4 regions of the Streptomyces sp. NPDC001153 genome follow, and region 4 is predicted to be linked to each of the others. Evidence: riboswitches for the same ligand, from Rfam matches in the RefSeq annotation. Region 4 holds a riboswitch; each other region holds the start of a gene.
The links. A riboswitch is a leader RNA that binds a small molecule or an ion and turns the genes downstream of it on or off. The one in region 4 is predicted to bind cobalamin.
Positions count from the first base shown of each region.

Region 1 (3,235 bases), on a different contig from region 4:
CCTCCCCGACCCAGAAGCACTTCGGCGGCTCGGCCAAAGAGATCCCCGGCATCGGCGAGATCGGCTACATCGGCCTCACCGCGTTCGTCCTCAACGTCGTGGTCACCGTGCTCCTCACCTTCGTCCTCAAGGCCGCGAAGGCCCCCGAGGGCGTCGACGAGACCGAGCCGGAGGACTACACGGCGGACGCGGGCGAGCCGGGGGTACAGGTGGAACTGCCGCCGGCGACGGCGGGCGCCGGTCACTGAACGACTGTCGTACGACGGGCCGCCGGAGGAGAATCCGGCGGCCCGTTGTCGTACCCCTACGGCACACTCGGTGCCATGGACTTCGTGATCCGGCAGGCGACGCCGGGCGACTACGAAAGCCTCGGCGAGATCACCGCCCAGGCCTATCTTCAGGACGGCCTCCTGGACTTCGGAGAGGGCGACTCGTACCTCGGCGAGCTGAGGGACGTGGCGAAGCGCGCCGCCGACGCGGACGTGCTCGTCGCCGTGGAGGACGGCAGAGTGCTCGGCGGGGTGACCTTCGTGCCGTCCGGCGGTCCCATGGCCGACATCGCGCGCCCCGGGGAGGCCGAGATACGGATGCTGGCCGTCGCCCGGACAGCGCGTGGCCGGGGCGTCGGCGAGGCCCTCGTGCGGGCCTGCGTCGACAGGGCGCGGACCATCGAGAGCTGTGTGCGGATCGTCCTGTCCACCCAGCACACCATGCACGCCGCCCACCGCATCTACGAACGGCTGGGTTTCGTTCGCACACCCGAGCGGGACTGGAATCCGCTGCCGGAGCAGCTCGACATCACCCTGCTCACCTACGAGTTGACGCTGTCAACCACCCCTCGTTGAGGCGACGGGCTTGCACAACGGGCGTCACTGGCGGTGGCGCTGCGTCTGCGTCCTGCCTCACCCCGCTGCTCCGGGGGTGGGGCGGGGGCCGTTGACTGGGCCCCGCATCGCCACAACTCCCGCGCGCGAGCGCGGATGTTGCGGGAGCCGTTCCGGTCCGCGTGATCAACGAATCCGCAGGACCGGCATGCGAAGCGGGCCTGGGAGACCCGGTTCGCCTTGTCCATGTGCCCGCACTCTGCGCAGGTGCGGGGGGTGTACACCGGGTCGACGTACACCACCGGTACCCCCGCCCGGCGGGCCTTGTACGCGATGAACTGCCCGAGCTGGGCGAAGGCCCAGCTGGAGTGGGTGGCCCGTTGGGGCCACATGCTTCGCAATCTTGTGACTGATGCAGGTCTTCTTGATCACATGTTGGGCAGCTTGTGCCCCCAGCCCCCAGCCCCCACCTGGACTTCACTTCGCCGTACGTGCGCTGCCGCAACTCGAAGTTGCGCTTCACATCCTTGTCGAACGCCACGCGACTACACCAGGTCGCAGCCTCGTTGCAGGCGCGCGGAGTCGCCTCAAGTGCCGCCGCCTGCAAGGGCGTCGGCACGCACCTGCACGTTCACAGCGGATCACTCGATCGAGCGACTGATCTGGCTGCACGACCGTACGCCCGAGAAAGACCCATACCTGGATCCCTCCGTACCGGTTATATCCGGGGAACACGCTCCGAAGCCGCCACAACACAACATCTGGGGGTGACACGACAGCCCGCCACTAGATGTATGCTCATCCTCGCTGTCGCCGCAGGGGAATCCGGTGTGAATCCGGAACTGTCCCGCAACGGTGTACTTGTGCATGTCCGTTCCCAGAAACGCCGTGCACAGGAGTCAGTCCGAGGACCTGCCGGCAGCGCACCCGGCCGTCCGGTCCGGGTGGCCTTCAGACGTCCGGGCCTCGTGGGATGGGCCGGTGGACGCGACGCCGTGCGCGCTCGTGGCTGCCCCCTGCCCTCCACAAGGCCCCCGTGCCGATCGAGGGAGAGCCCCACGTGACCATCGCGCCAGCAGATCCGGCTTCAGCCAGCGGCCTGGAGACCGACGGTCCCGGTACCGCGTTGCTGCGGACCCTGACCGAGCTGACCGCCGACCTCCCCGACGCCGACCCCGGCCGGGTCGCCGCCGCCGCGCTGCGCGGCCGGTCCGCTCGGGCCGACGAGGCGGAGTTGCGCGAGCTGGCCACCGAGGCCGCCGCCGGGCTCATCTCCGAGGACCCCGCCTACTCCCGGCTGGCCGCCCGGCTGCTGACCCTCTCCATCCGCGCCGAGGCCGCCTCGCAGGGCGTGACGTCCTTCACCGGGTCCGTGGCCGTGGGGCACCGCGAGGGGCTCATCGCCGACCGCACCGCCGACTTCGTGCGGCTGCACGCCGAGCGGCTCGACGCGCTGGTCGACCGCCGGGCCGACGACCGCTTCGGCTACTTCGGCCTGCGCACCCTGCACAGCCGTTATCTGCTCCGGCACCCGATCACCCGCAAGGTCATCGAGACGCCCCAGCACTTCATGCTGCGGGTCGCGAGCGGCCTGGCCGAGGACGACACGACCCGCTCCGTGGACGAAGTGGCCGCGCTCTACGGGCTCATGAGCCGGCTCGACTACCTCCCGTCCTCCCCCACGCTCTTCAACTCCGGCACGCGGCACCCGCAGATGTCGTCCTGCTACCTCCTCGACTCCCCGCTGGACGAGCTGGACTCCATCTACGACCGCTACCACCAGGTCGCCCGGCTCTCCAAGCACGCCGGCGGCATCGGTCTGTCGTACTCCCGTATCCGCAGCCGCGGTTCGCTGATCCGCGGCACCAACGGGCACTCCAACGGCATCGTGCCGTTCCTGAAGACCCTGGACGCCTCGGTGGCGGCCGTGAACCAGGGCGGCCGGCGCAAGGGCGCCGCGGCCGTCTACCTGGAGACCTGGCACTCCGACATCGAGGAGTTCCTGGAGCTGCGGGACAACACCGGCGAGGACGCCCGCCGCACGCACAACCTGAACCTCGCGCACTGGGTCCCGGACGAGTTCATGCGCCGGGTCAACGCCGACGCGCAGTGGTCGCTGTTCTCCCCGGCGGACGTGCCGGAGCTGGTGGACCTGTGGGGCGAGGAGTTCGACGCCGCCTACCGCAAGGCCGAGGAGGCGGGCCTGGCGAAGAAGACCATGCCGGCGCGTGAGCTGTACGGCCGGATGATGCGCACGCTCGCGCAGACCGGCAACGGCTGGATGACCTTCAAGGACGCGGCCAACCGCACCGCCAACCAGACGGCCCTGCCGGGGCACGTGGTCCACTCCTCCAACCTCTGCACGGAGATCCTGGAGGTCACGGACGACGGGGAGACGGCGGTCTGCAACC
Region 1 is NZ_JBSFJZ010000006.1:283,540-286,774, reverse strand. It holds gene mctP (monocarboxylate uptake permease MctP) at 1-248, shown strand, start outside; gene ACWDEN_RS09585 (GNAT family N-acetyltransferase) at 324-845, shown strand; gene ACWDEN_RS09580 (zinc ribbon domain-containing protein) at 812-1,216, opposite strand; cobalamin riboswitch at 1,619-1,758, shown strand; gene ACWDEN_RS09575 (ribonucleoside-diphosphate reductase subunit alpha) at 1,885-3,235, shown strand, end outside.
Region 1: linked by a shared signal. The riboswitch ahead of ACWDEN_RS09575 (ribonucleoside-diphosphate reductase subunit alpha) and the one ahead of ACWDEN_RS01835 (Nickel transporter NicT) in region 4 are both predicted to bind cobalamin.

Region 2 (3,235 bases), on a different contig from region 4:
CACCGGGTTCATCAGCGCGGTCGGCTCGATCCGGCACGCCTGGGCCTGCATGGCCTGCGCCCGCCCGATCTCCGCGCCCTCGCGGGTCACGAAGGAGTTGAGCGACATGTTCTGCGCCTTGAACGGCGCCACCTTCACGCCCTGGCGCACCAGCCACCGGCAGATCCCGGCCGTCACGACGCTCTTGCCGGCGTCGGAGGTGGTGCCGGCGACGAGGAGTCCCCCGTTCACTTCCCACGTCCCTTCAGACCCTTGACGACACCATTGACGAGGAGGCGCGCGGCGACCGTGGTGCCGAGCGCGAGCACGCCGACGCGGCGGGAGAGCCGTACGGCCCGGTCGATGTCGGTGACCTGGACGGCCCGGCCGGTGTCGCCGTTGAGCACGGGCCGGTGCTCGACGCGGCCGCCGTAGGAGAGCGTGCCGCCGAGGCGCACGCCCAGGGCGCCCGCGAAAGAGGCCTCCACGGGGCCCGCGTTGGGGCTCGGGTGCTGGTGGGCGTCGGCCTTCCAGGCGCGCAGGGCACCCCGCGGGTCGGATCCGGCCGCGGCGGCGAGTACGGCGGTGAGCCGGGCCCCCGGCCAGCCCGCGACGTCGTCGAGCCGGGCGGAGGCCCAGCCGAAGCGCCGGTAACGCGGGGACCTGTGACCGACCATCGCGTCCAGGGTGTTGACGGCCCGGAAGCCCAGCAGCCCGGGCACCCCGCCCACGGCCCCCCACACCAGGGCGCCCACGACGGCGTCGGAGGTGTTCTCGGCGACCGACTCGACCACGGCCCGGGCGATCCCGTCGGCGTCCAGCGCCTGCGGGTCCCGGCCGCACAGATGCGGCAGCCGCGCCCGCGCCGCCTCGACGTCCCCGGACTCCAGGGCGCGCCCGATGGCGCGGGCCTCCCGGGCGAGCGACGTACCGCCGACGACCGCCCAGGTGGCGGCGGCGGTCAGCGCGACGGAGGCGGCGGGGCAGGGGCGTACGGCGCGTGCGGCCAGCGTGCCGAGTGCGACGGCGCCACCGGCGCACACGACGGTGTGCACGGCGCCCCAGCCGCGGTGGTCGTGCCACAACGCGCGGTCCACGGCAGCGGCCGCACGTCCGAACGCGGCGACCGGATGCCCGCGGCGCGGATCGCCGAGGAGCAGGTCACCGAGAAGACCGGCGGCGGCGCCGTACGCGAAAGTGCGATCGGCACCCATCGGCTCAGCCGGCCATGGGTACAGGAGCGGGCCTGGTGCGGGTCCTTGTCCTTCGGCAGCCGGGCATGGCGATCGATGTCCTCACTCAGGGTGTCCGCGCCCTGGTTCGACGAGATTCGGCGGTGAGAGTTCCTGGCTCCCGGGGTTTCTTCCCCGGTGACAGTGGCGGGACCGCGCCGGATTCGCACCGGCTTCCTCTCTTGCCGCCGTACATGGCCTGGGCAGTCCACCACGCGCCCGGAACGGCCGTCAACTTGCCGTTGACCTGCGAGGGGAGAGTGTGCCGATCCCCACATCGCGGGACGCCCGTGGCCTGTGGGTACGGCGAAGGCTCCCCTCCGTCACGCTGGGAGGGGAGCCTTCGTGCTGCCTGGTTCGTGGCGGTCCGTCAGGACTTGGACACGATGAGGAAGATGCCGTACGCCACCGCCGCCGCGCAGGCCGCGAAGCAGACGTAGGCGCCGGTGACGGCGAGGGCGGCGGAGTCGCCCTGGGCCGCGGCCTTCTCGCGCCGGGCCAGACCGTTGATGCCGAGGGTGAACAGGGCCACCAGGCCCACGGTGAACACGAGGCTGGCGCCGAAGACGGAGCCGAGGGCCGACCAGTCGATCTTCATGGGGTTGCTTCCTTGGTTACCGGTGGGGCCGGGGTCAGACGGTCGCGGCCGGCGGGGCGGCCTCGGGCGCGGGCTCGGTGGCGGCCGGGGAGGCGATCGTGGCCGTCAGGTCCTCGGTGATCAGGCCCGCCGGGGGCGGGGTCACCGCGGCGATGGCGGCGGTCACCACGCCGGCCAGCTCCTCGGTCTCGGTCACGACGTTGGTGTGGTCGACGACCTCACGGCGGGAGATCTTCCAGATCGCGGCGCTCGCGGCGACCAGGAAGACGGCCACGACGGCGGTGCCCCAGTCACCGAGATCGGTGACGGCCTCGGCGCCCCCGCCGACCAGCGCGGCGGCCGGGAGGGTGAGCACCCAGGCGACGGCCATGCGGGTCGCGGTGGACCAGCGGACCACCCCGCCCTTGCGGCCGAGGCCGGCGCCCATCACCGAGCCGGAGACGACGTGCGTGGTGGACAGGGAGAAGCCCAGGTGGGAGGAGGCCAGGATGGCGGTCGCGGCGCTGGTCTGGGCGGCGAAGCCCTGGCGCGGCTCCAGGTCGGTCAGGCCCTTGCCCATGGTGCGGATGATCCGCCAGCCGCCGATGTAGGTGCCGAGCGCGATGGCCAGGCCGGCGGAGAGGATGACCCAGGTGGGAGGGTTCGAGCCCGGGGCGATGGCGCCGCCCGCGATCAGGGCGAGGGTGATGATGCCCATCGTCTTCTGGGCGTCGTTGGTGCCGTGGGCGAGGGAGACCAGGCCGGCGGAGGCGATCTGGCCGGCGCGGTAGCCCTTGCGGGTGGCCTCGCCGTCGGCCTTGCCGCCGATGCCGTAGGAGAACCGGGTGGCCAGCATCGAGGCGACGCCCGCCACGATCGGCGCGGCGACCGCCGGGAGCAGCACCTTGGTGACCAGGACGTCGCCGTGCACGGCGCCGAAGCCGGCGGAGGCGACGGTGGCGCCGATCAGACCGCCCATCAGGGCGTGCGAGGAGCTGGAGGGCAGGCCCACCAGCCAGGTCACCAGGTTCCAGAGGATCGCGCCGACCAGGGCGGCGAAGATGACCTCGGGACGGATGCCCTTCTCGTCGACGAGACCCTTGGAGATCGTGTTGGCGACCTCCACGGAGAGGAAGGCGCCCACCAGGTTCAGGGTGGCGGACATGGCCACCGCGATCTTGGGCTTCATGGCGCCTGTGGAGATGGTGGTGGCCATCGCGTTGGCGGTGTCGTGGAAACCGTTCGTGAAATCGAACGCGAGAGCGGTTACCACCACTATCGCGAGGATCAGCGAGAAGCTTTCCATTTACCCAGGCAATCGTTCGAGGTCATTGGCTGGACGACCGTAGGCAACCTGGGTGAACGGAAGATGAACTGAGGCAGGCGTAGGGGTGTCCAGAGAGGGGGATCGAGGTTCCGCCCGGCTCCCGCGTCCCAGGCGCGCCAT
Region 2 is NZ_JBSFJZ010000015.1:63,938-67,172, reverse strand. It holds gene ACWDEN_RS18910 (cobyric acid synthase) at 1-231, opposite strand, end outside; gene ACWDEN_RS18905 (cobalamin biosynthesis protein) at 228-1,193, opposite strand; cobalamin riboswitch at 1,298-1,439, opposite strand; gene ACWDEN_RS18900 (hypothetical protein) at 1,582-1,809, opposite strand; gene ACWDEN_RS18895 (anion permease) at 1,844-3,094, opposite strand.
Region 2: linked by a shared signal. The riboswitch ahead of ACWDEN_RS18905 (cobalamin biosynthesis protein) and the one ahead of ACWDEN_RS01835 (Nickel transporter NicT) in region 4 are both predicted to bind cobalamin.

Region 3 (3,235 bases), on a different contig from region 4:
TCGTCGTTGCCGCCGGGCTGTGCGTAGACGTCGGCGTCCGCCAGACCGGCCGCGGTCAGGGGGACGTCCTCGTCGGGGCCGACGTAGGCGACCGTGAACGGACGCGGGGCCTTCTTCAGCACCGCGGCGACCGCCTCGGCGCATCCGTCGCAGGCCGCGGGCCCTCGGTAGACCAACGCCAGCAGCGGCTCGGCCGCCCGCGGGGAGGAACCCGTCCCGGCACAGGCGGCGGCCGTCCCGGTGAGCAGGGTCGCGGCCGCGGCGGGAAGGACCCGGCCGAGCAGCCGGCGCCGGTCGATGGAGGGAACGGGAGGTATCACGTGCCGCCGCCTGTTCTTCCGGAGGAACCGAGCCACCCCATGATCGCCAGTCCGTGCGGTGCGCCGCAAACCCCCGGCCGGCCCGGTCGTCGGCCGGGCCTTGTGTGCCGTGCGCGGATGCTGGTACCTCTGAACCACGTGACCAGCCGAGTCCTTCTCCTCTCCCCCGCCATGAGCGCGTCGCTGCGCCAGGCCCGCTTCGACGACGGCGGCTCGATCGACGGCAGCGGAGCGGCACGTGCCCGCTCGGCGGCCGGAACCCTGCCCTCCGCGGTCCGTGTCCTCACCTCCCCCGGCGTGCGCTGCCGGGAGACGGCCGCGGCGCTGGGCCTCGACGGCCTGCAGGTAGCGGAGTTGGCGGGTCTCGACGTGGGCCGCTGGCGCGGGCGCACCCTGGAGGAGGTGGGGGCCGCCGAGCCGGAGGCGGTGGGCCGCTGGCTCACCGACCCCGAGTGCGCACCGCACGGGGGTGAGTCCGTGCGGGATCTGTGCGGACGGGTCGCGCGCTGGCTGGCCGAGGCGCAGGAGTGGGAGGGCCGTACGGTCGCCGTCGTCGAGCCGGAGGTGGTGCGGGGGGCCGTCGTCCATGCGCTCGGCATGCCCGCGGCCGTCTTCTGGCGCCTCGACGTGCCGCCGCTGACCGTGACGGAGCTCAGCGGCCGGGCCGGGCGCTGGAATCTGCGGCTGGGGTGTCCGCTTGCCGCGGCGGAGGCCGATTAGGCGGAACGGCACAGGGCCCGGCGGGCGGTTCCGCCGGGCCCTGTGCCGTACGCGGGGAGTCAGTGCGCGGCGGGAACCGCTCGCCGGTTCGCGGCCGTAACCGGCTTGGGGTTCAGCAGCCGTTCGGCCAACTCGCCGAAGGCGAGGCCGAATCCGGCCCACAGAGCGGTCTGGATCGCCAGTGCCGAGAGCCGGAACCGCCACAGCAGGGTGGCGGGGAAGCCCTTGGGCACCTCGTTGACGGCGGGCAGGAACTGGTAGGCCAGGCCGATCACGACGGTGAACGCGATCACTGCGGCCACCGTGGCCCACCAGGTGCCCAGGCGCGGGGCGAGCCGCTTGCCCAGGATGGTGGCGGCGACCGCCAGCAGGACGCTGAGCAGCATCATCAGGAAGTACAGGGTGGTCCGCTTGCCGATGGTGTCGGGGTTGCCGACCGACGGCGGGTTGGCCGGGTACTTCAGGAACGGGACGACGTACACGGCGAGCAGCGCGCAACCCGACAGCAGCAGTGCCGTGGCGCGCGGGCCGAAGCGGCCCACGCGGCCGAGGGCGAAGCAGAAGGCGAGCGCGGCGATGCCGCCGAAGGCGACGCCGTAGACGAGGACACCGGTGGCGAGGCCGGCGGTCGACTGCAGGGAGCGGGAGACGACCTCCATCTCGTGCTCGTGGGAGTGAGCCTGCTCGAAGCTGATGGCCTTGTCGACGTTCGGCTCACCGAGCACGTAGGCCACGACCAGGGCGAGCACACCGGCCGCGAGACCGGCGAGCATGCCCCGGACGAGAAGGTTCCGTACGGTTGCGGAGTTCATGGGCGCGGTGTTCGTCGCGTCAGTGGCAGGGGAAGCCCAGCAGGTGGCGGGCGTCGTGCACCCACTCGTGGACGTCCGTGCCGTTGAACACGGAGGTGGCGCCCTGCTCGGCGCCGACGAAGTAGAGCAGGATCAGCATGAGGATGCCGAAGAAGACCGCCCAGGGAGCAATCGCCTTCAGCGGCAGCTGGGCGGGAACGACGGGGGTGGTGGCTGTCGGCTGGGCGACGGTCTGCGCCATGGCAGGACCCTCCTCTGGGAGTTCGCGTCCCATCTCGGTGGTGCACAGGACGACGACCACGGGTCTGACTCACGAGCCCCTGGGGGTCCCGCATACAGTGGCGCGACCGTGCCGGATTCCCACCGGCTTCCGTTTCGCCGTCATCGATATCGGATCGACCGTACCGCGTGACGCGCGCATGGCCAAGACCGCCTCTCTCCCAAGTGATCTTCCTCTCCCAGCTGGTGGGACGGTACGGGACCGGTGGGTCAGCGGGAATCCGTGCGGCGCCGCGGCGGGGTGAAGGCGTACAGGCCGAGGATGTCCGGTAGGGGGGCCACTCCGGGGCCGCCGGAGCGGACCCAGGTGACGATGTCCTCGGTCGCGTCGGGGTCGTTGACGAGCCCGAGCCACACCGGCCGCGCGCCGGCGGCCCGGCCCGCGGCGGACGGCTGTACGACGACGACGTTGGCCTGGTCGCACACATCGAGGCAGTCGGAGATGCGCACCGGCACCTCCGCCCGCAGACGCGCGGTCTGCGCCGCGTGATCGACCCCGGTCACCTTGGGACTGCCGCAGCAGCAGTCCCGGCACACGACGACCCGGCACGGTGCCGCGCCGCTCCCCGCCACGGCGTCGTCCGACGCCTCTTCCGCCGGCCTCTCGGGCACGCCGCGTCACTCCCCGCCGTCGCCTTGTGTCGCCGGTCATCATTCCACGGCGGAGAACACCCGGTTGCGGAGGGCGTGTTCGGCCGTGCACGTGGCGGGAAAAAGGGTTGGGCGGGTTGATCATCGATCTGTTAGCTTGCAGTTGACCGTGTACCAGCCGAGGAGGTGAGACCCATGAACGCTGCATTCGTGTGGGTGCTCCCCCTCGTCGTCACGGTCGGGCGATCGACGTAGGTGTCGCCGGGAGCGCCTCGACAACAAGGCACTCCCGAAAGGCAACACGCCATGAAATCTCTGCAGTTCATCTCCGAGTCTTCCGCCGACGGCGTGATCGAACGCGACTTCACCCTGGGCGAGGTCCCCGGTGTCCTCTGGTCGCCCGCATCCGGCGCGGACCGTGCGCCCCTGGTCCTGATGGGCCACGGCGGCGGCAACCACAAGAAGCATCCTGCGATGGCGGGTCGTGCACAGCTCCTGGTGAGCGGCTGCGGC
Region 3 is NZ_JBSFJZ010000011.1:219,526-222,760, reverse strand. It holds gene ACWDEN_RS15450 (BPL-N domain-containing protein) at 1-320, opposite strand, end outside; gene ACWDEN_RS15445 (histidine phosphatase family protein) at 459-1,040, shown strand; gene ACWDEN_RS15440 (CbtA family protein) at 1,100-1,852, opposite strand; gene ACWDEN_RS15435 (CbtB domain-containing protein) at 1,872-2,093, opposite strand; cobalamin riboswitch at 2,131-2,268, opposite strand; gene ACWDEN_RS15430 (hypothetical protein) at 2,342-2,704, opposite strand; gene ACWDEN_RS15425 (alpha/beta hydrolase) at 3,029-3,235, shown strand, end outside.
Region 3: linked by a shared signal. The riboswitch ahead of ACWDEN_RS15435 (CbtB domain-containing protein) and the one ahead of ACWDEN_RS01835 (Nickel transporter NicT) in region 4 are both predicted to bind cobalamin.

Region 4 (3,235 bases):
GCGCCGCGCCCGCCGCAAGGTGCGCGGCACCGCAGGGCGGCGGCGCTCCCTGACCCTGCACAGCACGGTGGGTGTGTGGGCGGTCGGCGGCCTGTTCTTCCTGTCGGCGACCGGCCTGACCTGGTCCGCCTACGCCGGAGCGAACATCGGCGACCTCCGCGAAGCCCTCGGCCAGTCCACGCCGTCCGTCACCGCGACGGTGAGCAGAGGGCACGAGGGACACGACTCCATGGCGGGCATGGACATGAACGGCATCGACATGGGCTCGCACTCCGGCGCACGGTCCGACGTGGGTCTCGACGCCGTCCTGAAGACGGCCCGCACCGAGGGTCTGTCCGACCCGGTCGAGATCGTGCCGCCCGCGGACTCTTCCTCCGCCTATGTCGTACGGCAGATCCAGCGCAGCTGGCCGGAGAAGCAGGACTCGATCGCCGTCGACCCGGCCACCGGCAAGGTCACCGACGTGCTGCGCTTCTCCGACTACCCGGTGCTGGCCAAACTGACCCGGTGGGGCATCGACGCCCACACCGGCACCCTGTTCGGCCTCGTGAACCAGATCGCGCTGGCCGGCCTCGCCCTGGCCCTGGTCCTCCTCATCCTCTGGGGCTACCGCATGTGGTGGCAGCGCGGCCGCGGCTCCGCCTTCGGCCGCCCGATTCCCCGCGGTGCCTGGCGGCAGGTGCCGGTGTACGTGCTGGTGCCCTGCGTCGCGGTGGTCGCCGTCGTCGGCTACTACGTCCCGCTGCTCGGGATCCCGCTCGCCGGCTTCCTCGCGGTGGACATCATCCTCGGCTGGGTCACACGCCGTCGTACCGGGCACGCGCACGCCTGAACCGAGCGGCCGCATCTGCGCGGGAGCGTCGCGCGACACTTGCCGCGATCGCGTGCGGCCGCTGATCTCGTCATGCTTCTCGGGACACGCAGTGTTCGAGCAGCGCGGCCGTCGGGCCCTCGACGAGCCGGTAGCGCACGATTCGGCCGTCCTTCTCGCCGTCGACGATGCCCGCGGTTCGCAGCAGGCGCAGAGCCTGGGACACGGCGGTGTCCCTCATGCCGGTGGCGACGGCGAGGTCGGAGACGGCGATCGGACCGGCCTCGTGAAGGGCGAGCAGCAGGGCCAGGCGCCCGGGATCCGACAGCAGAGAAAAGCGGTCGGCCCAGACGCGTACACGCTCGGGCTCACCGACGGCCGCGATGGCATCGCAGACCCGATGGCCGTCGATGATCCGCTGCCCGGCGCGTTCCGCGGGGACGAGATGCATGGACCCATCATCGCAGTCCGTGAAATCCCGCTTCAATACCTGCACAATTATGCAGCCTTGCAGCCTCGGCCTCCGGCCTTCTAGGGTGAGCGGGCCGTGGTGTTCGGGAAGACCGGTGACAGCCCCTCAGGGGCTCAGTCCGGAGCGGCCCTCGCCACTGTGATCGGGGAGTTCCCGCCCCATGCATTGCCACTGGCCTCGCGGCCGGGAAGGCAGGGGCGGGCGCGATGACCCGTCAGCCAGGAGACCGGCCACGGCAGCACGAAGCTGATCCACGAGGTGCTGGAGCGTGACCGTATGACCATGCCCGAAGGCGTGCCCGAAACCGCCGTCTCCCCTTCCTTCCGCTGGCGGCGCGAGGACACCGTCCGAACCGCCGGCCTCCTGGCCGTGATCGTCGCCCTGCACGTGGTCGCCTTCGGGATCCTCTTCCTGCTCGTGGTCCCGCGCCACTACGAGGTCGGAAGCAAGGCGTTCGGGGTGGGCCTCGGCATCACGGCCTACACCCTCGGCATGCGGCACGCGTTCGACGCCGACCACATCGCCGCGATCGACAACACCACCCGCAAGCTGATGGCCGACGGCAAGCGACCGCTCTCGGTGGGCTTCTGGTTCGCGCTCGGCCACTCCAGCGTGGTCGTCGTCATGGCGGCGCTGGTCGCCGGCGGCGCCAAACTCGCCGGCACCCTGATGAACGACAACTCCCGCACCCACCAGGTCCTCGGCACCCTGGGCACCACCGTCTCCGGCGGCTTCCTGTACCTGATCGCCGCCCTCAACCTCGTCGCGCTGGTCGGCATCGCCCGTGTCTTCAGGGCCATGCGGAACGGGCAGTACGACGAGGCCGAGTTGGAAGCCCACCTCGACTCACGCGGCTTCATGAACCGCATCCTGGGCCGGCTCACCAGGTCCGTCCGCCGCCCCGGCCAGATGTTCCCCCTCGGCTTCGTCTTCGGCATCGGTTTCGACACCTCGACCGAGGTGTTGCTCCTGGCCCTGGCCGGTAACGGCGCCGCCGCCGGCCTCCCCTGGTACGCGGTCCTGTGCCTGCCCCTCCTCTTCGCCGCCGGCATGAGCCTGTTCGACACCCTCGACGGCACCTTCATGAACTTCGCCTACCAGTGGGCGTTCTCCAACCCCGTCCGCAAAGTGTTCTACAACCTCACCATCACCGGCCTCTCCATCGCCGTCGCCTTCTTCGTCGGCACCATCGAACTGGTCGGCGTCCTGCACGACAAGCTCAGGCTGAGCGATGGCGTCAGCGGCTGGATCGCGGGACTGAACCTCGACAACGTCGGCTACGTCATCGTCGGCCTGTTCGTGGTCGTCTGGGCCGTGGCCATCGGCTACTGGCGCCTGGCCAAGGTCGAGGAACGCTGGGGCACCCACACCGCCGACGCCGGCTGACGACACCACAGTGGAAAGCGGGCGGGCTCTGCCTGGACAAGGTCGAGGAAGGGAATCCACTCGTCCAGCGGGTAGCGCACACGGACGACCGAACCGCTGCGGCGATGAGAGCAGTGAGCATGAACAGGTGACGGTGGCCCGGGACCGCCGCTGCGCGCCCTGGACCGCCTCATCCTCATCCGCGACGAGGTCGAGGCCGCCGTCGGATGGCCGACGATGCCGGCCGAGGTGCTGCCCCGCCCGGCGGGGACCACCGTGCTCGACCCGTCGAAGTACGCGGTGGCAAGGCACGTGGACGAGTACGTGGGACTGGTCCGGGTGGGACCGCTGACCCGGCAGCCTCGGATCGGGTTGATCGCCGTCCGGGAGCTCGTCCGCCGCTGACGCTCCGACGCATCGCACCGAGCGACCGCTTCCTACACCGCCCCCGGCTGCGCGCGGCGGCGCAGGTCAGGTCCTCAAGCGCCGCGTACAGGCGCTGCGGATGGAAGGGCCGTTCGCGCCGCCAGACGAAGGTGCTCACGCCGTGCTCGTCGCACGACTGCGGCAGCAGCGCGCACGCAGGA
Region 4 is NZ_JBSFJZ010000001.1:398,787-402,021, forward strand. It holds gene ACWDEN_RS01825 (PepSY-associated TM helix domain-containing protein) at 1-832, shown strand, start outside; gene ACWDEN_RS01830 (metalloregulator ArsR/SmtB family transcription factor) at 903-1,262, opposite strand; cobalamin riboswitch at 1,312-1,532, shown strand; gene ACWDEN_RS01835 (Nickel transporter NicT) at 1,560-2,669, shown strand; partial or broken gene ACWDEN_RS01840 (GNAT family N-acetyltransferase) at 2,817-3,035, shown strand; partial or broken gene ACWDEN_RS01845 (GTP-binding protein) at 3,091-3,235, opposite strand, start outside.